Regions from separate parts of the Paenibacillus glufosinatiresistens genome, predicted to be linked through region 3. Evidence: riboswitches for the same ligand, from Rfam matches in the RefSeq annotation. Region 3 holds a riboswitch; each other region holds the start of a gene.
What was found. A riboswitch is a leader RNA that binds a small molecule or an ion and turns the genes downstream of it on or off. The one in region 3 is predicted to bind cyclic di-GMP.
Positions count from the first base shown of each region.

Region 1: it holds a riboswitch for cyclic di-GMP, as region 3 does, so the genes downstream of both, RBI05_RS07870 (transglutaminase-like domain-containing protein) here and RBI05_RS06820 (anti-repressor SinI family protein) in region 3, are expected to answer to the same signal.
Region 2: it holds a riboswitch for cyclic di-GMP, as region 3 does, so the genes downstream of both, RBI05_RS12210 (polysaccharide lyase family protein) here and RBI05_RS06820 (anti-repressor SinI family protein) in region 3, are expected to answer to the same signal.
Region 4: it holds a riboswitch for cyclic di-GMP, as region 3 does, so the genes downstream of both, RBI05_RS17300 (glycosyl hydrolase) here and RBI05_RS06820 (anti-repressor SinI family protein) in region 3, are expected to answer to the same signal.

Region 1 covers NZ_JAVFHT010000004.1:307,620-313,065, forward strand. The annotation lists gene RBI05_RS07850 (glycosyltransferase family 39 protein) at 1-1,502, shown strand, start outside; gene RBI05_RS07855 (glycosyltransferase family 2 protein) at 1,608-2,612, shown strand; gene RBI05_RS07860 (GtrA family protein) at 2,605-3,054, shown strand; gene RBI05_RS07865 (class D sortase) at 3,080-3,724, shown strand; cyclic di-GMP riboswitch class I at 3,840-3,922, shown strand; cyclic di-GMP riboswitch class I at 3,957-4,039, shown strand; gene RBI05_RS07870 (transglutaminase-like domain-containing protein) at 4,054-4,860, shown strand; partial or broken rRNA gene RBI05_RS07875 (16S ribosomal RNA) at 5,306-5,446, shown strand, end outside.
Region 2 covers NZ_JAVFHT010000010.1:58,668-64,113, forward strand. The annotation lists gene RBI05_RS12200 (TIGR03915 family putative DNA repair protein) at 1-185, shown strand, start outside; gene RBI05_RS12205 (hypothetical protein) at 239-820, opposite strand; gene RBI05_RS12210 (polysaccharide lyase family protein) at 947-4,162, opposite strand; cyclic di-GMP riboswitch class I at 4,362-4,476, opposite strand; gene RBI05_RS12215 (cold-shock protein) at 4,866-5,078, opposite strand; gene RBI05_RS12220 (cold-shock protein) at 5,158-5,358, opposite strand.
Region 3 covers NZ_JAVFHT010000004.1:59,331-64,776, forward strand. The annotation lists gene RBI05_RS06815 (2-oxoglutarate dehydrogenase E1 component) at 1-1,828, opposite strand, end outside; cyclic di-GMP riboswitch class I at 2,384-2,469, shown strand; gene RBI05_RS06820 (anti-repressor SinI family protein) at 2,497-2,649, shown strand; gene RBI05_RS06825 (YnfA family protein) at 2,786-3,106, shown strand; gene RBI05_RS06830 (helix-turn-helix domain-containing protein) at 3,220-3,564, opposite strand; gene RBI05_RS06835 (aldo/keto reductase) at 3,707-4,690, opposite strand; gene RBI05_RS06840 (hypothetical protein) at 4,811-5,026, opposite strand; gene RBI05_RS06845 (PadR family transcriptional regulator) at 5,103-5,446, opposite strand, start outside.
Region 4 covers NZ_JAVFHT010000022.1:28,693-34,138, forward strand. The annotation lists gene RBI05_RS17285 (glycosyltransferase) at 1-550, shown strand, start outside; gene RBI05_RS17290 (UDP-glucose dehydrogenase family protein) at 555-1,892, shown strand; gene RBI05_RS17295 (sugar phosphate nucleotidyltransferase) at 1,932-3,305, shown strand; cyclic di-GMP riboswitch class I at 3,443-3,523, shown strand; gene RBI05_RS17300 (glycosyl hydrolase) at 3,536-5,446, shown strand, end outside.

The DNA.
Region 1 (5,446 bases), 250 kb from region 3:
ATGTATTCATCTGGAAGGAACAGGTGCTGAATACATCCGCCCGCTATGTCCGGATCACAGCGACCTCGCCGGGATTCTTCCTGCACGAAATGGCCTTCTATGCGCCCGGAACCTCGGAGCCGCTGCCGGTTGCATCGGCGGTAGATGCCGGCTCCCCCGCCAAGAAGGGGACGGGAGCCATGCTGTTCGATGAACAGAGCAAGGTTCCGGCCCATATGGGCTACATGAACAGTTCCTATTTTGACGAAATCTATCATGCCCGGACCGCTTATGAGTACATGCACGGCATCGTGCCTTACGAGAACACCCACCCGCCGCTCGGCAAGCTGCTGATTGCCGCCGGGATGGAAGTGTTCGGCGTCACGCCGTTCGGCTGGCGGATTGTGGGCACGCTGTTCGGTATCGCAATGCTGCCGGCGCTCTATGTAATGGCGCTCCGCCTGTTCGGCAGAACCCGTTACGCGGCGCTGGCCGCAGGACTGTTCGCGCTGGACTTCATGCATTTTACCCAGACGCGAATCTCCACCATTGATGTCTACGGCGTGTTCTTCATTATTCTGATGTTCTACTTCATGCAGCGGTACGTGGCAATGGACTTCTACCGCGTGCCGCTTCGAAAGACGCTTTGGCCGCTCTTCTGGTCCGGGCTGTTCTTCGGCATCGGCGTCGCCTCCAAATGGATTGTGCTGTACGGAGGAGCGGGCCTTGCCGTTATGCTGTTCATTGCGCTCTATGACCGCTACCGCCAGTACCGGGCGGCCCGGGGAGTGCTGGAACGCGGGAGCGGCGATCAGGAGCTGGCCGCCGCCTGCCGGTCGGCGTCGGCCGTCTTTTGGCGAAACACCGTTCTTACGCTTGGGTCCTGCGTGGCATTCTTCGTTCTGATTCCGGCGGCCATCTACAGCCTGTCGTTCATACCGGTGCTGTCGGTGACAGGGCAAGGCTATACGTTCAGCGGCCTGATTGAGGCCCAGAAGAACATGTACGATTATCACAGCCAGCTGACCGCGACCCATCCGTTCGCTTCGCAGTGGTGGCAGTGGCCGTTCATGAAGCGGCCGGTCTGGTTCTTCAGCGGCGGAGACGGCCTGCCGGCCGGCAAGGTCAGCAGCATTGTGACGATGGGCAACCCGGTGATCTGGTGGACCGGCATTTTTGCCCTGCTGGCTGCCCTGTGGATGACGATCAAGCGGGGCGAGAAGAAGCTGTATGTGCTCTGGATCGGCTTCTTCTCCCAATTCATTCCCTGGATGCTTGTTCCGCGCCAGACGTTCCTTTATCATTATTTTGCGATGGTGCCTTTCCTGATTCTGGCTCTGGTATATATGCTGAAGCTTGCCGACGGCAGGCTGGCTCCGAAGCGGACGAACGCGCTGCTGGGTATCTATGCAGCCGCGGCCGCCGTCTTGTTCGTGATGTTCTACCCCGTTCTGTCGGGTATGCAGGTCACCAAAGACTATGTGGACATTATGCTCCGCTGGTTCCCGACCTGGGTATTCTGATCTTGCGTTTTAAGAGGGACATAACCGTGCGGGCAGTTTCCGGGACTGGAGCTGTCCGCATTGTTTATCATTTGTGTGTATAGGAGGCTTATGGTGGTGAATGCGGTGAATGCCAAATACAGTGTCATTATTCCGATGTACAACGAGGAACAGGTCATTGCCCACACCTATGAACGGCTGTCCAAAGTCATGGACTGCTGCGGCGATACGTATGAGCTGGTGTTCGTGAACGACGGGAGCCGGGACCGGACTATGACGATTATGAGGGAGATCGCAGACCGCGATCCGCGGGTGAAGATTATCGATTTTTCCCGGAACTTCGGTCATCAGGTGGCGATTACGGCAGGAATGGATTACGCCCGGGGAGAGGCGATCGTCGTCATTGATGCGGATCTTCAGGACCCTCCCGAAGTCATTCTGGAGATGATTGCGAAGTGGAAGCAGGGTTATGAAGTCGTGTACGGCAAACGTCTGAAGCGACACGGCGAGACGGCGTTTAAAAAAGTGACAGCCAAGCTGTACTACCGTCTGCTCAGCAGCATGACAAGCGTCGATATCCCGACCGATACCGGAGACTTCCGGCTGATTGATCGCAAGGTGGCCGACGTGCTGCGCGGCCTTAAGGAGAAGAACCGGTACGTTCGCGGACTGGTGAGCTGGGTAGGCTTTCAGCAGACGAGCGTGGAATACGTGCGGGAGGAACGTTTTGCCGGGGAGACCAAGTATCCGCTCAAAAAAATGCTCCGGTTCGCCCTAGACGGCATCACCTCTTTCTCTCACAAGCCGCTCAAGATCGCGTCCTATATCGGCTTTGCCTTGTCCCTTTCGAGCTTTCTGTACCTGTTCTTCGTGCTGTTCCAGAAGCTCTTTACTTCCCGGACCGTCCCCGGATGGGCCTCGATTGTCGGCGTCAATCTGCTGTTCAACGGGATTATGCTGATGCTGCTGGGGGTAATCGGTGAATATATCGGCCGGATCTACGATGAGGCCAAAGGCAGACCGCTGTATATCGTGCGTCAGGAGACCGGATACGCAAGGCTGCCGGGTGAAGAGCGGGAGCTTCTGGAAGAGGACGGCGCTCAGGCAAGGGAGGAGAACGGCCGTGGCTGAGTTCAAGCGACGGGCCGATCTGATTCAATTCCTTAAATTCAATGCGGTCGGCGTGCTGAATACGATAGTGGACTTTGCCGTCTTCACCGTACTGAACAGTCTGGGTTTATTCTATACCGCGGCCCAGGTGCTGTCCTACAGCGCGGGCACGGCCAACAGCTTTATCTGGAACAAGAAAATAACATTTCGGGATCAGGAGAGTTCCCGGAACGACCGGTTTGACCGCAGCCAGCTGCTGCGGTTCATCATTCTGAATCTGTGCGTAATGGGACTCTCCCTCGTTCTGATCCGTTTACTGACCGATACACTGGGGATTCAAGTGCTGCTCTCCAAAGCGGCGGTTACCTTCATAACCGTCATAATCAACTTCTTCGGCAGCCGCAAATGGGTATTCGTCAAGCCGAAGGGGACGCCGGTCGGCGACCGGACGTCTTCGCAATAAGCGGACCGAGAAAGGAGCTTCTTCAATGCGGAAACTATCCTATCTGCTGATTGCAGCCGGAATACTGGTCTTGCTGTATCCGTGGGGCAACGAGCGTTATAACGACTGGCGGCAGGCGAGACTCCTGGCCGAAGCGGAGAGAAGCTTTGCCGATGCCGATACCGCAACTCCATCGCAGGGCAGCTCCGATCTGCGAAGCAAATATGAGGCCGTATCCCGGATTCTGCAGGAGGGGGAATTGGAAGAGCCGGAGGCATCTCCCGAAGCGGCATCCGAGGAGCATGCCATCGGGGTGATCGAGATCCCTTCAATAGAAGTGAAGCTCCCGATTCTTGAAGGAGCGACCAAAGCGAACATGAAGCATGCGGCAGCTCATGTGGCCGGGACGGCACCGCTCGGAGAGAGCGGCAACTCTGCCGTTGCGGCGCACCGGGCGCATACCAAAGGGCGGCTCTTCAACCGCCTGGGAGAGGTCAAGATCGGGGATTCCATCGTAGTTAAAGCTCGCGGGCAGATCTATTCGTATAAGGTCGTTGAAATCCGGCGCGTGCTGCCGACCGATCTTAGAGTGTTGGAAGACCGGGGCCAGGACTCCATGCTTACTCTGATAACCTGCGATCCAATGATTAATCCCACCCACAGACTTATCATCCATGCCAAAATGCCTTAATGCAGTAAAGTTCAGCCGGGTTTTTACGAAAAAAATATTAAAATTTGGAAGTTTTGTTGCTCGAAACTATTGAACGAGCTCTGCAAATATGGTAATCTATTAACAGAAAAGCTAAACACGATAACGGCAAACCTGTCGAAAGGCAGGGACGCAAAGCTACAGGGCCTTTCCCGCAAGGGGTGGCAGCCAGCTACCGAATGAAGAGGCTTTTTTTGTTGTTTAGATAAGGCTGCAACGATAATAGCAAACCTGTCGAAAGGCAGGGACGCAAAGCTACAGGGCCTTTCCCGCAAGGGGTGGCAGCCAGTTGCCGAAAGGAGTTTTATCAAATGAATAAGAAGTGGTACAGCGTGCTGCTCGCAGGCGTTATCGGCCTCAGCGCTCTCCCGTTCGTCCCGTCCTCTGTCCAAGCCTCCGCCGACTGGATGGATACTTCCAAGGTGAGTCAGGGAGTTGTCGGCGTCCAATATGATGTTACCCCGTCCGTCCGAACGAAAGTTATGATAACCAAAGACGGCAAGAGCTATAACTACACACTGCCGAGCGATTCCGAGGAATGGTTCCCGCTTCAGCAGGGAAATGGCTCGTATCAAGTCTCCGTACTGGAGAACACAAGCGGCAACAAATACAAATTGATCTTCTCCGAGACGGTGTCCCTCTCCCTGTCCAATCCGAATGCGGCCTATCTCGGCTCGGTACAGAACATCAAATGGGATGCCACCGACAAATCTATTCAGATCGCGAAGGAACTGACGAAGAATGCTTCGACAGACATGGACAAGGTGAAACTGATCTATAACTACGTAGTAGACAATATTAAATACGACTACACGCTGGCCGCCAACCTGCCGGCTGACTATATCCCCAACATCGAGAATACACTGAGCAGCAAGAAGGGAATCTGCTATGACTACTCGGCTTTGTTCGCCGCGATGCTCCGCAGCGTAGGCGTTCCGACCAAACTCGTGATGGGTAGCAGCGATTATGTGAAAGAATATCATGCCTGGAACGAAGTCATGGTCGGCGGCAAATGGATCACGATTGATACGACCGTAGACGCCGGGCTTGCCAAGAGCAAGAAGAGCGTCGCGCTGGCCAAGAGCAGCAGCAAGTACGCACCGGCTAAGGTTTATTAATCTTCTGAATAGTGAAGATGCTGAATAATGAATGAAATCAAGGACAAGCCCATGGAAGAGGGGGTTGTCCTTTTTTGTATAACGCGAATCTTAGGAATTTAATGTAATTAAATAATTTACGAAAAAGGGTTGCATTCAGTTAGTGGGCATGGTATATTCTTATTCCGGCCGATTGATCCTGAATCGATCGAATGAAACAAGATCAAAAAAAGTGCTTGCACAAAACGGTCGGACGTGATATAGTATAAGAGTTGCTGGTGCGAACGAGCATCGGCGATGAAGACGGTTTGATCTTTGAAAACTGAACAACGAGTGAGTATTAATCGAGAGTAACATCTCGTCAGATTCATCTTATGAGCAAGTCAAACGAACTTGTTCGTCCGAAAGGATCGGCTCAGCCGAGATTGATACCTTTCAGACGTTCAGCTCGACGAAGGTCGAGCCTTTTATGGAGAGTTTGATCCTGGCTCAGGACGAACGCTGGCGGCGTGCCTAATACATGCAAGTCGAGCGGATTCATTCAGAGAGCTTGCTCTTTGGATGAGTTAGCGGCGGACGGGTGAGTAACACGTAGGCAACCTGCCCT
Region 2 (5,446 bases), on a different contig from region 3:
AGCGGCTTCGGATCTCCAATATGCCGAAGCGGTACTGGAAGGAGCTGACGGAGATGGACGGCGGCGGCTGGGGAGCCGCGGTTGCCCGGTCCCGGGCCCGCTCCGCGTCCCCGTCCGCACCCGGCGGAGCCGGCGGTGCGCCGACGGCGGAATCTCTTCCGGCCCCGGGCGGGAGCGGGGATTAGCCACGAGGAGCGGGATCACCGAGCAAATGCGCTTGGCAAGCATTAGAGAACGGTTATCGCGCTTTGCTTTTCCAGATCATGTACTGCAGCATGTCGGAGTCAAAGTAAAGCTTGGCGCCTTCCTTTTCTCTGGAAAAGTATCGGATTCGATCCATAATAAAGGCTTCAACATGGTTCATGGACAGGCAAATAAAACCCGGTACAGCATTCTCTCTTTTGGTGACCAGAAGCTTGCCCACTTCATGAAATTGCCCTTTTGATACGGAACGGGTTCTTAACTCCTCTGCATGAAGCCTTACTTTGGTCTCCGAGAAGAATCCGATCCTCCTCAAACAATACTGGATGCGATCCTCTCTTCGCATATGTACTTTCTCTAAATTTAATCTGGAAGCGGACTTTACTTCACAGATCAATCCGATGTTGGTATTCGGGCTAAAATGTCCGAAGAGATATTCATCACGGTGGCCATTGCCTACCTCTTCCGCCACAAACTTGGGACGGATCGCAACGAGATCTGCGTCCGCGTTCTGATGTCCGTCCTGCAATCCCTGCCGGTGCAGCACAAAATTGGTTAAGGGAAAGAACCCATTAAACCGCAAATACCAATAGACCAATTCTTCAGCAAAATTCTTCATGATTATCCTTTCTTCTAAACGGTTTAGCTGTCACCTCTATGTATCGGTTGGATGACTGTCCGATAAAAGCGAGCGGCAGACCGGTTCAATTCGCTCCCGGTACTGCCGCTCGAACTTGTTTATAGACTACTGCGCCGCTCTCAAAGTCTGCTCCTGGCCGTTAACGCTGAACCGGTTGAAGGTTACTTTGCCTTCCAATGAGACGATCCGCAGCGAGTGGGGAGCATCGGTCAGGTTTTTGACTTCGTAGACGACTTTGCTGTAGCCTTCGAGGTTCGCTGAGGTCAGGTCGATGATGCCCTTCGCGACGTTGTCGATATAGACCTGCGCCGTGCCCATATTGCTCTGGACATTGGACAGCCAGCGCACGCCGGTGCCGGTGAAGCTGAAGGAAGCGATCTCGCCGGAGCTCTCGGTCTCATTCCAGCTTCCGTTCTCATTGGTTGCAATGCCGGCCGAGTAAAAGATCCCTTCGTCACTGAACGCATAATCGCGCCAGCCGGTCTCGGTGGAGGGCAGTCCCTGCTTCGGCGTCAGCTCGATAAAATCGAGGTTGACTCCGCCGGTGTTGCCGCTGTCATGACGCAGCATCACGGTATTGGGCCCGTCGGTCAGCGTCACTTCGGTGGCAATGCTCTTGTAAGCGCCCGCGCCCGACGACTTGCCGGTCGAGGCAAAGGTCAGCTTGCGGATCAGCTTGTCGTTGACGTACAGGTTCAGCGTAGCGTCCGCCGCGGTGGCGTACCCGATGCGAACCGAATAATCGCCCGCACCCGGCATGATGTTGATAATGCTGACGCTTGCTCCGCTGCCGTGCATATCCCGGACATAGCCTTGGGAAGAAGCCGCGGCGTCGGCTGCCGTCTTGGCGATGCCGCCGAGCTTGCCCTTCTCGGCCTCATAGAGCGGTCCGCCCGGCGTTACCGGCATATCCGGCACGGCCAGCGTGGCCGGGCTGCTCGCCGCCGAGCTGTTGCCGGAATCGTCAAACGCCCGGACGGTGTAGGCATAGGTATGGTCATAGGCGACCGAGGTATCCGTATAGCGTGTCACGGCAGCGGGAAGGACGGCCAGCTCGGCCCCGTCGCGGTACAGCACGTAGCCGGTTGTTTTGCGGTTGTCGGCCGCCTCGCCCCACTGGATGACTGCGGTATTCCAGGTCGCCATGGCGGCGCCGGCAATGACCGGCTGTGCCGGAGCCTGCGTCTCCTTCGGCGTCAGGTACAGCTGCACCGCTTCGCCTGCGGCCACATTCAGATCTACATCCATATACGGCGATGCCGTGCGTTCATAGGAAGAGTAAGCTGCCCCCAGCGTTTTGCCGTCCCGGTACTGCTCTACCCGGTAGGCGGCGTTATCCGGGAGCATAATCCGGACCGCAACCCGCCGTGCCGGGGTCCCGGCCGGCTCGAAATTGACGATGCTGACAATCCGCTTGTCCGCCGAAGCGCCGATGTTTGAAGCGCCCAGGGCCCGGGTGTCTACAGCGCGGACATAGATTTTGCGCCCGGCTGATTCATCGCCGCTCAGGAAGGAGTAGGCCAGGGGCGATCCGTGCGTCGCATAGGCAGCCGCCAGCCTGCGGAAGGTTCGCAGCCGCGTCTCCCCGCCCTCAGCCGCATTCGCCGACCAGGCCGCCGTATCCGCAGCGCGGTGGGTGCTCCAGTTGGCAGGCTGGGCAAAGAGCGCATAGTTCGGATTGGCCGTATCGAAGGCGGTGTGCTGCATCATATGGTCGGCATAGCCGATGTCGGCGCGCAGCTCCCGGTCGAATGCCGCGGCGTATTTGTAAGCGGTAGCGCCGAACTTGCTGTTGTCGGCATGCAGATCGTTGGCGCCCGTCTCCGTCATCATCATTTCCTTGGGCAGACCTTCCTCGGTGCCCCCGTTGTAGGACAACAGGTTCTCGTTCAGGGAGCCGCCCCGGCCCTGCGTAAGGCCGGACAGCCCGTAGCTGTGGCCGTTCGTCAGATCGGACAGGGCTTCAATCGGTCTCCGCTGGGCGGGATCGCGCTCCCAGCCGTAGGGAGTGCCTTTGGAGGGCCAGTAGGCCCAGCCGGGGGCAACGATTTTTAACTGGGGATAAGCGGCCTTCTGGGATTGGAGGAATTGCGCCAGTTCCACCAGGGATGCTTGGTTGTGATTGAATACGCCCGGCTCGTTATCCAGCTCCAGGTAAGCGAAAGACGAACCGTAGGAGGCCATGAACTGGCGGATATACGTCTTGATCTCCTCGGACACATGTCCGGCAAGCATCTCGGTGCTGCCCATATAGTTGGAGCCGATCATGCCCACCACCGGCTGGAGATTCAGGTCCTTTAGCGTCTGCAAATACGCTCCGAGGCCGTCCTGCCACTGGTTGCGCGTATCGGACCAGGCAGGGACCCGCATCATATTGCCGCTGTAGGCGGAACCGAGCCATTCGGTCAGATCCGGCAGCAGCCGGGTCACGTTGTCGTTCATAGCAAACCCGTTCGTAATCGCGGTTCCGAGGTGGACATACCGGCCATGAATCGGCTCGGCGGCCGGGGCCTCCAGAGCGGTCAGCGACAGCTCGTCCCACTCGTACCAGAGATAGGCGTCACCGGATGTGCCGGCATAGGAGCCGGCATAGACCTCCAGCTTGAGCTCGTTGCTCCCGCTCTTCAGCAGCTCCACCGGAATATACAGCCGGTATTCATCGCGGTAAGGATTGGCGCCGCCGCTGCCCGAGGTCCCGGCAATCTGCAGCATGCCCGCCAATCTTCCGTTGGAGTACACGGCCATCTGGGGAACCGACATATAGGCATTCAGAATGTGCACATCCAGCTCCGCGCCATACGCCGGCAGCGCATCCAGCTTGTAGCCGATGGAGAGCGTCTTGTTGACGCTGGCCTTCATTCCTTTGGGAAAAGCTTTCCAGTCCGGCGCAGCCGGGTCGGAGGCATAGGTGGAGTAGACCGCCGTCATCGGCTTGAAGTCGGCAAATTCGGCGGAGCTTCCGTCATGCTTGCCGATCTCCCAGAGCTTGCCCTGCGGAGCAGCGGCGGCAAGAGCGGCGGCACCAGCCTGCGGAGCATACACTGCTTGCGTGACGGCAGCCTTAAGCGCCGGAGAAGCCGATGGCGTGATTGTGATGCCGGCGGCGGTTGAAGCGCTTGCGGGCTGCTGCTCGGCATATACAGGTCCCATGGAGAGGGCCGGTCCGCCGAGAATCAGGGCGAGCGCCGCGAGGGCGGAACCTGCTCTGGACAGCAGCTTGCTGCGCGGCCGGCTGCGCCGGGCGGGGACAGGAGTTGAAGCTTCTTGGCGGTCATTGCAGATATTGCGGGTGTTGCCATCAGGTCTGTTCCATGAAGTCATGGTATTTCTCCTCCGTTAAAATAGTTCCCTGATCGCCGCCGCTGCCTTGGGATAGGTCAGCGGCGCCCGAATGGGCGGAGGAGGAATTACTTTTATCAAACGGCGGGTCTAAATCGGCGGCATACGTTCAAAAAGCTCTTCCCCCAAGTGAGTCTGCTTGATTGGAACCGATTTGATTTCAGGCAGAAATCACTCTTTTTCCGGCAGCGCGGCTGCCACCTTCGTCCTGCGTCCCTTCAAGCGGAGCTTAGCAGAGCGAAGAAGGCCCTATGGCTTTGCGTCCCTGCCTTTCGGCAGGTTTGCCTTTGTCACAATATAGGGTGAAGCAAATAAAGGACGACGGACGGCATCTTGCGAGGAATCGCTGCGGCGGCTTGCCGCGTACCGGAAGAACGGCAGGAAAAAGGGTTCGGACAGGGGAGAATTTCAATGCGAATCGGGCACGTTCAGCAAGCTATCCAGCAAGCGTTTCTACTCTTGTATATCGGTCTTCCGGGAGTTTCGATTTAGACTCGGACAGCCCCTATCTTTCGCATTTCTGAAAGGATTGTGACGATTCATATAGGCAGTTGTCAGCCGCCTTCGGTACGCTTGGGCCATAAGACTCACAGCCTGCCGGCAAAAAAGCCGAGTCACCGTCCGCGGGAAGTTCACGCAGGCGATGCTCGGCTTACAGGGTTAAGGCGCTCTCCGCATCCTTTAATCAGCGTTTAACCTGATTAGGACTGGTGTTCGTTACGACAGGCAGCATCTTTTCACTCTTCTCCATGAGAGCCTGACATTGGCCGCAGACCGGCTGAATCGAAAAAACGAAATTGTCTCTCATCCATCCGTTGCACTCTTCATTGGTGCAGGACCATATGGCCGTCATCTCTTCTGGAAGATCCGCCATCAATCTTTTCCGTGAATAGTACATGCAGCATCCTTCTTTCTCTGGTGGAATCAGGAGCGAAAAAAAAGCCCCAATGCTAGGATTGGGGCTCTCGGTCAGCTATTTACAGTTTAACAACATTCTCGGCCTGCGGGCCGCGGTTGCCTTGAACCACGTTGAATTCAACGCGCTGTCCTTCGTCCAGCGATTTGAATCCGTCACCAACGATAGCGCTGAAATGTACGAATACGTCATTTCCGCCTTCTACCTCGATAAAGCCAAAGCCCTTGTCTGCGTTAAACCACTTTACTGTTCCTGTTTCCATTATTCATTACCTCCACGATATTATTTACATGATCTTAAAATTCCTAAAAAAAATCACATATTGTACAAGGTTATAAAATCAAAATCAT
Region 3 (5,446 bases):
TCGTGGCGAAGGCCAGTGCTTCGGCCAGCGCCCACTCGACCTTCTCGCCGTCGTTCAGCAGATCCTTGCGGCGCTGCAGAATGCGGGCGAGCTTCGGATAGACCTTGAAGCCGGGCGGCACATCCAGCAGCGTGCGGTTGATCTCCTGCAGCCGCGTCAGCGGCACCGCCGTAACCGGGTAAGCTCCCTGCGGATCGGGAAGCGTGACGGACGGCTTGGTCTCGCCGTTCTTGTGCTTGCCTTCCTTCATCCGGTCGAAGGCTTCCTGAAGCACGCGCTCGTTCTCGGAGCAGAAGCGCTCTGCGTCCTCGCGGGTAATGATCTGCTCGCGTTCCAGCCGCTGGGCATACAGACGGTAGACCGTCGGGTGGCTCTTGACCCGGCCGTAGACCAGCGGCTGGGTCGTCTCGGGATCGTCCATTTCATTATGGCCGTGACGGCGGTAGCCGACAAGGTCGATCAGGAAATCCTTCTTGAATTTGTGGCGGTAGGCGCTGGCCAGCCGGACGGCGGCGATGCAGGCTTCCGGGTCGTCGGCATTGACATGGACGACCGGAATTTCGTAGCCCTTCGCCAGATCGCTTGCGTAGTGGGTGGAGCGGGAATCCTCGCTCTCCGTCGTGAAGCCGATCCGGTTATTGACGATAATATGAATCGTCCCGCCGTTCTGATAACCCTGAAGCTTGCTGATGTTGAGCGTCTCGGCGACAATGCCCTCGCCCGGGAAGGCGGCGTCGCCGTGCATGAGCACGGCCATCGACTTGTTCGTATCCTGCACAGGCAGTCCCGGAGTCCGGCGGTCTTCCTGGGCCGCCCGGGCGAAGCCTTCCACGACCGGGTTGACGAATTCCAGATGGCTCGGGTTATTGGCCAGCGTCAGGCGCGTACGCACCGTCTCGCCTTCGCGGACGGCGCGGTCGGCGCCGAGGTGGTATTTGACATCTCCGGTCCAGCCGTAATTGATGCCCATGGAGCCCTCCGACGGGAACAGCTCTTTGTTCGGCGAGTGGTGGAACTCGGAGAAAATGATTTCGTAAGGCTTGCCCAGAATATGAGCCAGCACATTCAGCCGTCCCCGGTGGGCCATGCCCATCAGAATGTGCTCGGCGCCGTCGTGCGCGGCGGCCCGGACAATCTCGTCCAGCATTGGAACCAGAACGTCGTTGCCCTCCAGGCTGAACCGCTTCTGGCCGACGAAGGTCTTGTGCAGGAAAGTCTCGAACTGCTCGACCTCGATCAGCCGCTTCAGCAGCTCCTTGCGTTCGCCGGCGGTCAGAGGCGCCGGCGAGCTCGGCGACTCGGCCTGGCTGTTCAGCCAGCGGAGCTCCTGTTCGTCGTGAACATGGCCGAACTCATAGGCAATGGTCTTCGTATAGGCCTGCCGCATCCGGTGGTAGGCATCCCAGGCGGTTTTGACGTCGGACGGGGCGTTCTCCCAGATCAGGGAAGCCGGCAGCGCGAGCAGATCCTCGCGGGTAAGGTCATAGGAAGAAGGCTCGATCGCTTTGGCCAGAGAATGGCGCGTCTCACGCTCCAGCGGATCAATATCGGCGGCCAGATGGCCGTAAATGCGGATGTTGGCAATCAGCTTCGCGGCCCGGACCGCTTTGAGCAGCCAGGCGGTGTCTCCGGCAACCATCTGTTCGGGCGCTCCGGCGGCTTGCGGGCCAAGAGGAGGCGGGCCGGAGACAGTGAACAACTCGCGGTAGCGGGGCTCAACGGTCTCGGGGTCCTGAAGATACTGTTCGTATTTCTCCTGAATATACCCCAGATTGGGTCCATGATAATTGCTCCAGATCGAATCGCGGTAGGGCTCTTGGGCTGCCATGAATACATCCTCCTTAACGGATGACTCCAGCTTCCGCCGGAGCTGTGGTTGCGTTTACATTGGTACAGACGAAGCATCGCTGGCCTTCGGTTAAGGCGGCGGCTGACGGGGTCGAGACCGCCGGGCCGGCCGGAGGCATACTGCCTCTCTGAAACGAAGGTTCTTGCCACATCCTATAATGCAACTTTCCCCCAGTACAATCAATTCTAACTTTCGGCCAATCCGTTCGCAAAACGGCATAGTTCTGCCTTATAGGCCATAATGCTTAGGAAATGAGCGGGAATGACAGGCGGAGACCTGAACCGAAATGCGACTACTTTCCCACTTTTTTTGAAGGAAGGGGTTTCAAACACTTGAGTTCAGGTTATTTTTTGTTTATAGTACCTATATACTACTTGCTAAGAATCTACATAACTGGGTTTTTGGTCGGTATGAAGTTTTTTCTCTCCGCGCAATCTTAACCTCCAAAATACGACACACATTCAGGCCATTATCTTGTACAATGTTAGTGATAGACAGTTTTCGAGATCTAAGCAGATCCTTGAACTTAAAGGGTCCAGTAAAGGGTAAACTTGCCGAAAGGCAGGGACACAAAGTCGCGGGTCTAAGGCGAACCATGCTACGACAGCCGGACTGCCTGGGGACATGAAATCTTAGGAGGAGATTTTTTGGACAAGTCCAACCAGGGGAACGTAGTGGAAACTCAGGCGGCAGATCTCGACATGGAATGGGTACACCTGCTTCTGAAAGCCAAGAAACAGGGCATTCGCGCCGAGGAAATTCGTCGTTTTTTCAATGATAGAACATTGAAGGCCATGTAGAATGCGTAATTCTGCATCTGGCAGCAGCAGAGCCTGGCGGCGCGGCGCCGGGCTTTTTTTATTTCATCTGTGAACCATTACCCGGATGACCGGGTCAGCGAAACGTGGCAATCGCTGTCAGGGAGGGAGAAGAGACGTGACTATCGTATTGTTCGTGCTGGCCGGACTGGCCGAAATCGGCGGGGGCTACCTGGTGTGGCTGTGGCTGCGGGAAGGCAGACCGCTCTGGATGGGGGCGGCCGGGGGCTTGATTCTTGTCCTGTACGGAGTAATTCCGACGCTCCAGTCGTTCCCTTCCTTCGGACGGGTCTATGCCGCCTACGGCGGGGTCTTCATTGTGCTGGCCGTGCTGTGGGGCTGGCTCGTTGACCGCAAAACCCCCGATTTCTACGACGGGGTCGGGGCAGCCATCTGCCTCATCGGAGTATCGGTCATGCTGTGGGCGCCCCGGGGCTGACCGGGGCGAACGAATAATGCCGCCCTGCTGTTCTCAATTAAGAACAGCAGGGCGGCATTATTCGGCTCCGATGGCTGATCGGCATCCCGGCCGGGCCCGGCCTCTGAACGCGGCTACTCGTCTTTTTGTTCCAGCCGCCATTTCTGATAATCCAGGAATTCCTTGAACTCCCGCTTGCTGACCCCCGATGACATCGCTTCCTGAATCAGGCGGAACCAGTCGGCGTCGAGCGGCTCCTCTTCCGAATCGGATAAGTTTCCATAGAGAAGGCTTTGGACGGAGACATCCAGGGCCTCGGCGATTTTTTCGATAAATTGAATCGAGGGGTTGGATTGAATATTGCGTTCTACATTGCTGAGGTACGATTTGGCGACATCAGCTTTGCCGGCAAGCTCGGAAAGGGAAAGCCCCTTCTCCAGACGAAGCTGCTGAATGTTCTGTCCGATGTTGTCTGGCACGGCGGATTCAGCCCCTCCTTGTTAGTGAGTGGATTAAGAGTGAGGGCATACGCTCTTTAATCCTATCCAGTATAACAAATTTGCATCTGTCCTCAAAGCCAAAATTAGCGAGGAACAGGCGCCAGGGGCCGAGCCTCGCCGGTCAGGGAAGACGCTGGCCGCGGGAGCTGACATAGAGGTCATACCACTCCCGGCGGGTCAGAACAATCTCTTCAGCGCCCCGGCAGGCCTCGATTCGGCGGGGGCTGACCGTTCCGATGACAGCCTGAATGCCGGCCGGGTGCGTCATCAGCCATGCGAGGACAATGGCTTCCCGGGTCGTTCCCTTCTCTTCGGCCAGCCGGGCGACCATGGCCGCCGTGTCGGCGACATGCGGCGGCTCGCCTTCCAGCGAACGTCCGCTGAACCGCCCTTGGGCAAGCGGTCCCCATGCTTGGAGCTGAATGCCGTTCGCGCGGCAGTATTCAATCGTCCCCTCCGGCATTCCATGTTCCGTCCAGGCGGGGCGGTTGACGCTGACTACGGCGTCCAGCCAGTCAAGCTTGCCGAGACTGAGGTGCAGCTGATTGACGATGAAGGGCTCGTCCGTCCCTGTGCGGAGCAGCCCGATCTGGGCGGCGCTCATATTGGATACGCCGAAATGGCGGACCCTGCCCGAAGCCTTCAGCTCCCGCAGCGCCTCGCCGACCTCTTCAGGGTCCATCAGCGGGTCCGGCCGGTGAAGCAGGAGAATATCGAGATACTCGGTGCCCAGGCGCGACAGGATGCCGTCTACGCTGGAGAGAATATGGGATCTGGATAGATCGAAGGTATTGGACAGATCGCCCGGCTCCATCAGCCGGATGCCGCATTTGGATTGCAGAATCAGCCGTTCGCGCAGCTCCGGCCGCTCCCGCAGGACCGTGCCCAGAATGGATTCCGCTTTGCCGCGGGTATAGATATCCGCACTGTCGATCATGTTGACGCCGATGGACAGCGCGGCCTCGACCGCTTCGTGCCCCTGCTTGATCTGCTCGGCTGTTGCCGGTTCCCGGTCCCACTCTCCGCCGAGCCCCATCGTCCCAAGCACGATGGGGCTTACGGCGATTCCAAGCCGGTTGTTCCAGTTCAAAGGCAATGTTGACATAGACAGCTCCCCCTTATCGTTCCGACCCTGTTATTTCGACAAAAAACCTACCCGACGGGCCCTTGGCCCTGCGGATAGGTTCCGTTCGTGTGCTGCGCCGGCTCCAAGCGGCCGGGCCGCCTAGAATCCGGTATGGTAATTGCGGTCGCTCGACGACCGCTGCTTGGTGCTCTCCTTGTCCTTCTCCTCCTGCTGCTCGAGCGTCAGATCCTCTACCGGAAGCGGATCGACGTTCTGTTCGCTCTCGAACCGGTCGAACAGGCTCTCGCTCTCGGTCGGGTACTGCTCGGGGTGATCCCGGAGGTGTCCGGTCCGGCGGGGCTTCGGTTCCGTCATGTCAAGTCCTCGCTTTCCATTTGGGAAGATGACCCTTAATACCCCGGGCAGGAGGAAATGAAACACCGGCTGTACGCTAGAGTTCAGGGCCGAGCGGCTGTCCGATCTCGTTCAGGCGTCCTTCCCGGGCGTCCTGATGCAGCCGTCTGAGCCACTCCAGTTCGGTCTTCATATGTTCATAGCGGCCGTACATCAGGTGCAGCGCCGAACGGGGGACCGTCCGGACATGCTCTTCATAGACCTGATAGGCAAGGTTGACCTCATGCTCGGTCTCGCGGATTCGCTCCTCGAGCAGCGAAGCGATCTTCTCGGGAGCGATGTGCCGGGAGAATACGATGGCCGGATACATGGGATGCAGAACCAGCTCCTGCCGGCGAAGCTGCTGGGTGAGGAGCTGCTCGAACAGCGCCCTGCCCGTCT
Region 4 (5,446 bases), on a different contig from region 3:
GATCAACACCTCGCGGTTCAGCAGCTCTTCGTCCATCGGAGACTACTATCTGATCGTCTCGCGGCTGGTGTCCTACAAGCGGATCGACCTTGCGGTAGAAGCATTCAACCGCAACGGGCTGAAGCTGTACATCGTCGGAGACGGGCCGGACCGCAAGCGCCTGGAAGGCATGGCCAAAGGCAATGTCTCCTTCCTGGGCCGGCTGGAGGATGAGCAGGTAACCGGGCTGATGGCCCAGTGCCGCGCCTTTATTTTCCCGGGCGAAGAGGATTTCGGCATTACGCCGCTGGAAGCGAACGCAGCCGGACGTCCGGTAATCGCCTACCAGGCGGGAGGGGCGCTGGACACCATTGTTCCCCATGTCAACGGCGTATTCTTCAAGCGCCAGGAAGTGGAGGATCTGCTCGAGGCCATTCAAGAGGTGGAGCGGTATCCGTGGGATATCGGCGGAATCATCAATCATGCCCGCAAATTCGACGAAGGGGCCTTCCGGGTCCGGTTCAAACAGTATGTCGAGCAGGCTTATGTGAACTTTCTAAAAGGAGGATGAGGGTATGAAGCTGACGGTGATCGGTACCGGTTATGTAGGACTCGTGTCCGGCGTATGCTTTACGCTCAATGGCAATCATGTGGTGTGTGTCGATAAGGACGAGGAGAAGATCGCCAAGCTCAATCAGATGGAATCCCCCATCTATGAGCCGGGCATCGAGGCCTTGATCGAAATGAATCTCCGCGAAGGGCGCCTGGCCTTCTCTTCCGATCTCGGAGAGTCGGTTCGCCGCTCCGATATCGTCATTCTGGCGGTCGGAACGCCGTCCCTGCCGAGCGGGGAAGCGAATCTGGAGTATATCGAGAACGCTGCGGCGGAAGTCGGCCAGGCAATGGACGGCTACAAAATCATTATGACCAAGTCGACCGTTCCGGTAGGCACGAACGAGAAGATCCGGCAGATCATCGCCGCCAATACGCCGCATCCGTTCGATATCGTCTCCGCGCCGGAATTCCTGCGCGAAGGCTCCGCGATCCGCGACACGCTCCATCCTGACCGTATTATCATCGGCATCGACAATCCGAAAGTGGAGCCGGTCATGCGCGAGCTGCACCAAGGCTTCACGGACAAGATCGTCGTTACCGATATCCGCAGCGCGGAGATGATCAAATACGCCTCGAATGCCTTCCTCGCAACCAAAATTTCGTTCATCAACGAGATTGCGAACATCTGCGAGAAGGTCGGCGCCGATGTAACCGAAGTCGCCGAGGGCATGGGGCTAGACAAGCGCATCGGCTCTTCCTTCCTCCAGGCGGGCATCGGCTACGGCGGTTCCTGCTTCCCGAAGGACACGAAGGCGCTCATACAGATCGCCGGCAACGTGGATTATGAATTCAAGCTGCTGAAATCGGTCGTCGAGGTCAATACGGACCAGCGGTTCATGATCCTTGACAAGCTGCACGAATCCATCGGCTCCCTGGCGGGCGCCATGGTCGGCGTCTGGGGGCTGGCCTTCAAGCCGAACACCGACGACGTGCGCGAATCGCCGGCCCGCGAGATTGTCGAAGCGCTGGTCAAGGAAGGCGCCATCGTCAAGGTGTTCGACCCGATCGCCGCGGACAACTTCCGCAAGCAGTATGACCATCCGCAGATCCGCTGGTGCACCCTTCCGGAAGAAGCGGCGGAGGGCAGCGATGCCGTGACGCTGCTGACCGACTGGAGTGTCTTCAAGGATATTGACCTGGCCAAGATGGCCTCCACCATGCGCCGCCCGATCCTGATCGACGGCCGCAACCTGTATACCAAAGCGCAGATCGAAGGCACCGGCCTGGAGTATCATTCCGTCGGCCGTCCGTCGCTCGGCGGTCTCAGCGGCTACTCGCCGATGGCAACCGCGCTGTAATTTATCCGCATTCACATATTCCAAGGGGAGGGTTCACTTATGAAACTGGTACTTTTGTCTGGCGGTTCGGGAAAACGGCTGTGGCCCCTGTCCAACGACTCCAGGTCCAAACAATTCCTTAAGGTGCTGCGCAGTCCGCAGGGCGAGCCCGAATCGATGGTGCAGCGCGTCTGGCGCCAGCTTGCCGAGACGGGACTCGCAGAGCATTCCTTCCTGGCGACGGGGCGCGGGCAGGTGGAGATGATTCAGAGCCAGCTCGGGCCGGAGGTGCCGATCATAGTCGAACCGGAGCGCCGGGATACCTTCCCTGCCATCGCATTGACCGCTTCTTATCTGTACTCGGTGGCCGGCGTGATGCCGGATGAGACCGTGGCGATTCTTCCCGTGGATCCATACGTCGAGGCTTCCTTCTTCGAGACGGTGGCAAGCCTCCAGCAGACGATGGACACCAGCGGAGCCAACCTGGCGCTGATGGGGGTGGTTCCGGAGCTCGCCTCCGAGAAATACGGCTACATTATCCCCGTATCCGAGGGCACGGCCGACGACGCCTACCGGAGAGTTAGCCACTTCCAGGAGAAGCCGGAACGCGCGCAGGCCGAAGAGCTGATCGGGCAGGGCGCGCTGTGGAACTGCGGCGTCTTTGCTTTTAAACTCGGGTATCTGCTGGATATCCTCCAGAGCAAGGGCCTTCCGCTCAACTACGAGGAGATGCAGAAGCAGTATAAGCTGCTGCCGTCCATCAGCTTCGATTACGAAGTGGTCGAGAAGGAAGAGAATATCGTGGTTCGCCCGTACGACGGCTTCTGGAAGGATCTCGGCACCTGGAATACGCTGACTGAGGAGATGGCGAGCAATCAGCTTGGCCGGGGCCTGCTGACGGAGGATTCCGCATCCAGCTGCCTCATCAATGAACTGGATATCCCGATCACCGTGATCGGCGCCAAGGATCTGATTGTAGCGGCAAGCCCCGATGGTATTCTGGTCACTTCCAAGTCCGAGAGTCCGCGAATCAAGGAAGTGCTGAAGGGCAGCGAGCAGCGTCCCATGTACGAAGAGCGGCGCTGGGGACACTACCGCGTCATTGATTATGTCAAATACGACGAAGGCAGCGAAGTGCTGACGAAGCGGATTTTTATCGGGGAAGGCAAAAACATCAGCTACCAGCTGCACCGCAAACGGAGCGAGATCTGGACGATTGTCAGCGGAGAAGCGAGCGTGATTCTCAACGAGCGGATGCATACGGTCCGCGCAGGCGATGTCGTCCGCATCCCGGAGGGGACCAAGCACAGCATTCTGGCTCTGACCGACGTCGAGCTGATCGAGGTGCAGAGAGGCTCGGAGCTTGTCGAAGAAGACAATATCCGGATTACGCTGGACTGGGAAGACATTGAACTCCAACAGTTCATCTCTTAGACCAAACTAACTAATTTAACCGATTTGGAGAACGTTCAAACAGGGCTTAAGATTCAATTTTGGCTTGGTATGTTCGTGAAGGGTTCAAGCGGTCGAAAAGATTGTCGATAAGTACGGTAAGAAGGGATTCTCCTTCCACAACGAAAAGGCAAACCTATCGCGAGGTAGGGACGCAAAGCCAAGGGTCTTCTCTATAAGAAGACAGCCTGGTTACCGAAAGGAAGAGTGAAATGAAGTCTTACCGTACTCGTCGTCTGTCCGTTGCCCTGCTGTCGATCGTCCTGCTGCTGTCCATGCTGCCGGTCTCGCCGGCAAGCCCGGGAAGAGCCTGGGCCGCATCGTCGCAGGACCCGGTCAACTCCGCTGCATCCCCCGCCGCAGTGAAACTGCTCAGCTACCTGAACGCCATCTCCGGCAAAGGAATTCTGAGCGGCCAGCACGATTATTTCGAGAGCCCCGATGAATACCTGAACAAGCTGCAGAGCAGCAGCGGCCAGTTCGCCGCGCTGCACGGCTATGAGCTCGGCGCCATTTCCGGCCAGAGCGAAGCCGCGGCGGCGGCCCAGCGCAAGAACATCGTCTGGAGCGCGACACAGACGTATAAGAAGGGCGGCATTGTCGCCATGACCTTTCACGAGAAGCTTCCGGGTACCAGCAATGACTGGGGCAATGTCCAGAAGTCGATCAGCCAGACCGAATTCAATAAATATGTAACGCCAGGCACGAGTCAGTACAACAGCCTGATCGCCGACCTGGACACAGCAGCCGTATCGCTGAAGAGCCTCCGCGATGCCGGCGTTCCTGTCCTGTGGCGTCCGTATCATGAGATGAACGGAGGCTGGTTCTGGTGGGGACAGAAGAGCAACTTTGCCGCCCTGTGGAATATCATGTATGACCGTTTCGTTAATTACCACGGCCTGAACAATCTGCTGTGGGTCTGGAGCCCGAACGCGCCGAACGCCTGGTCCGATCCGATCGAGAAGACCTATCCGGGCGCGGACAAGGTCGATATTCTGGCCCTTGATATTTACGACAATGATTTCAAGCAGAACTACTACAACAGTCTGGTCAGCCTGGCGAACGGCAAGCCGGTTGCCATTGGCGAGAACGGGGAAATGCCCGATCCGTCCGTACTGTCCGCCTCCCAGAACAAATATGTATTCATGATGAACTGGGGCAAATTGCTGAACGAAAAAAACACTGCGTCAACGATCAAGAACTTTATGAATCACAGCTATACGCTGACGCGGGACGAATATATAAATGTGGCCGAGGCCGCGCTGGCTGCAAAACCGGCAGCCACGCCGACACCGGCAGCAATGCCGACACCAACAGTCACGCCGACACCGGCAGCAACGCCTGCACTTGCCGCGCCCGCACCGACCGCGACCCCGAAGCCGTCGGCTACACCGACAGCTGTACCGGCTCCGGAGAGCGTTGCGAATCCGGTGACGGTCAATGGTCTTCAAGCCCAGTACTATGCCAATATGACCTTGTCCGGATCGCCGGTGCTGGTTCGCAGAGAGGACAAGATTGATATGAACTGGGGCAAGCTGTCCCCGGCGAGCGGCAGCGTTCCGTCCGATTACTTCTCGGCCCGGTGGACGGGTAAGATCAAGCCGAACTACTCCGAGACGTATACCTTCTACACTGCCTCGGACGACGGTATCCGGGTCTGTATCGACGGCAAGACGGTAATCGACAGCTGGTACAACCAGAGCGGAACGGAACGTTCCGGCACGATCGCGCTTCAAGCGGGACGGCTGTATGATCTTACAGTGGAATACTATGACAATACGGGCGATGCGAAACTCCGCCTGATGTGGCAGAGCGCCAAGCAGGCGAAGCAGAGCGTTCCGTCCGGCGCATTCTTTACCGTACAGACCGCCGCTCCTGCCTCTCTGGCCGCGCCGGCGGCATCGTCACCATCAAGCACGCCTGCGCCGGCAAGCACGCCTGCGCCGGCAAGCACGCCTGTGCCGACAAGCACGCCTGCGCCGGTAAGCACACCTGTGCCGACAAGTACGCCTGCACCGGTAAGCACACCTGCGCCGACAAGTACGCCTGCGCCGGCACAGTCGGCGGCTCCTGCTCCTGCCGCCCTCCCTGCTCTCGCGGCTTCGATAATCGAACAACCGGTG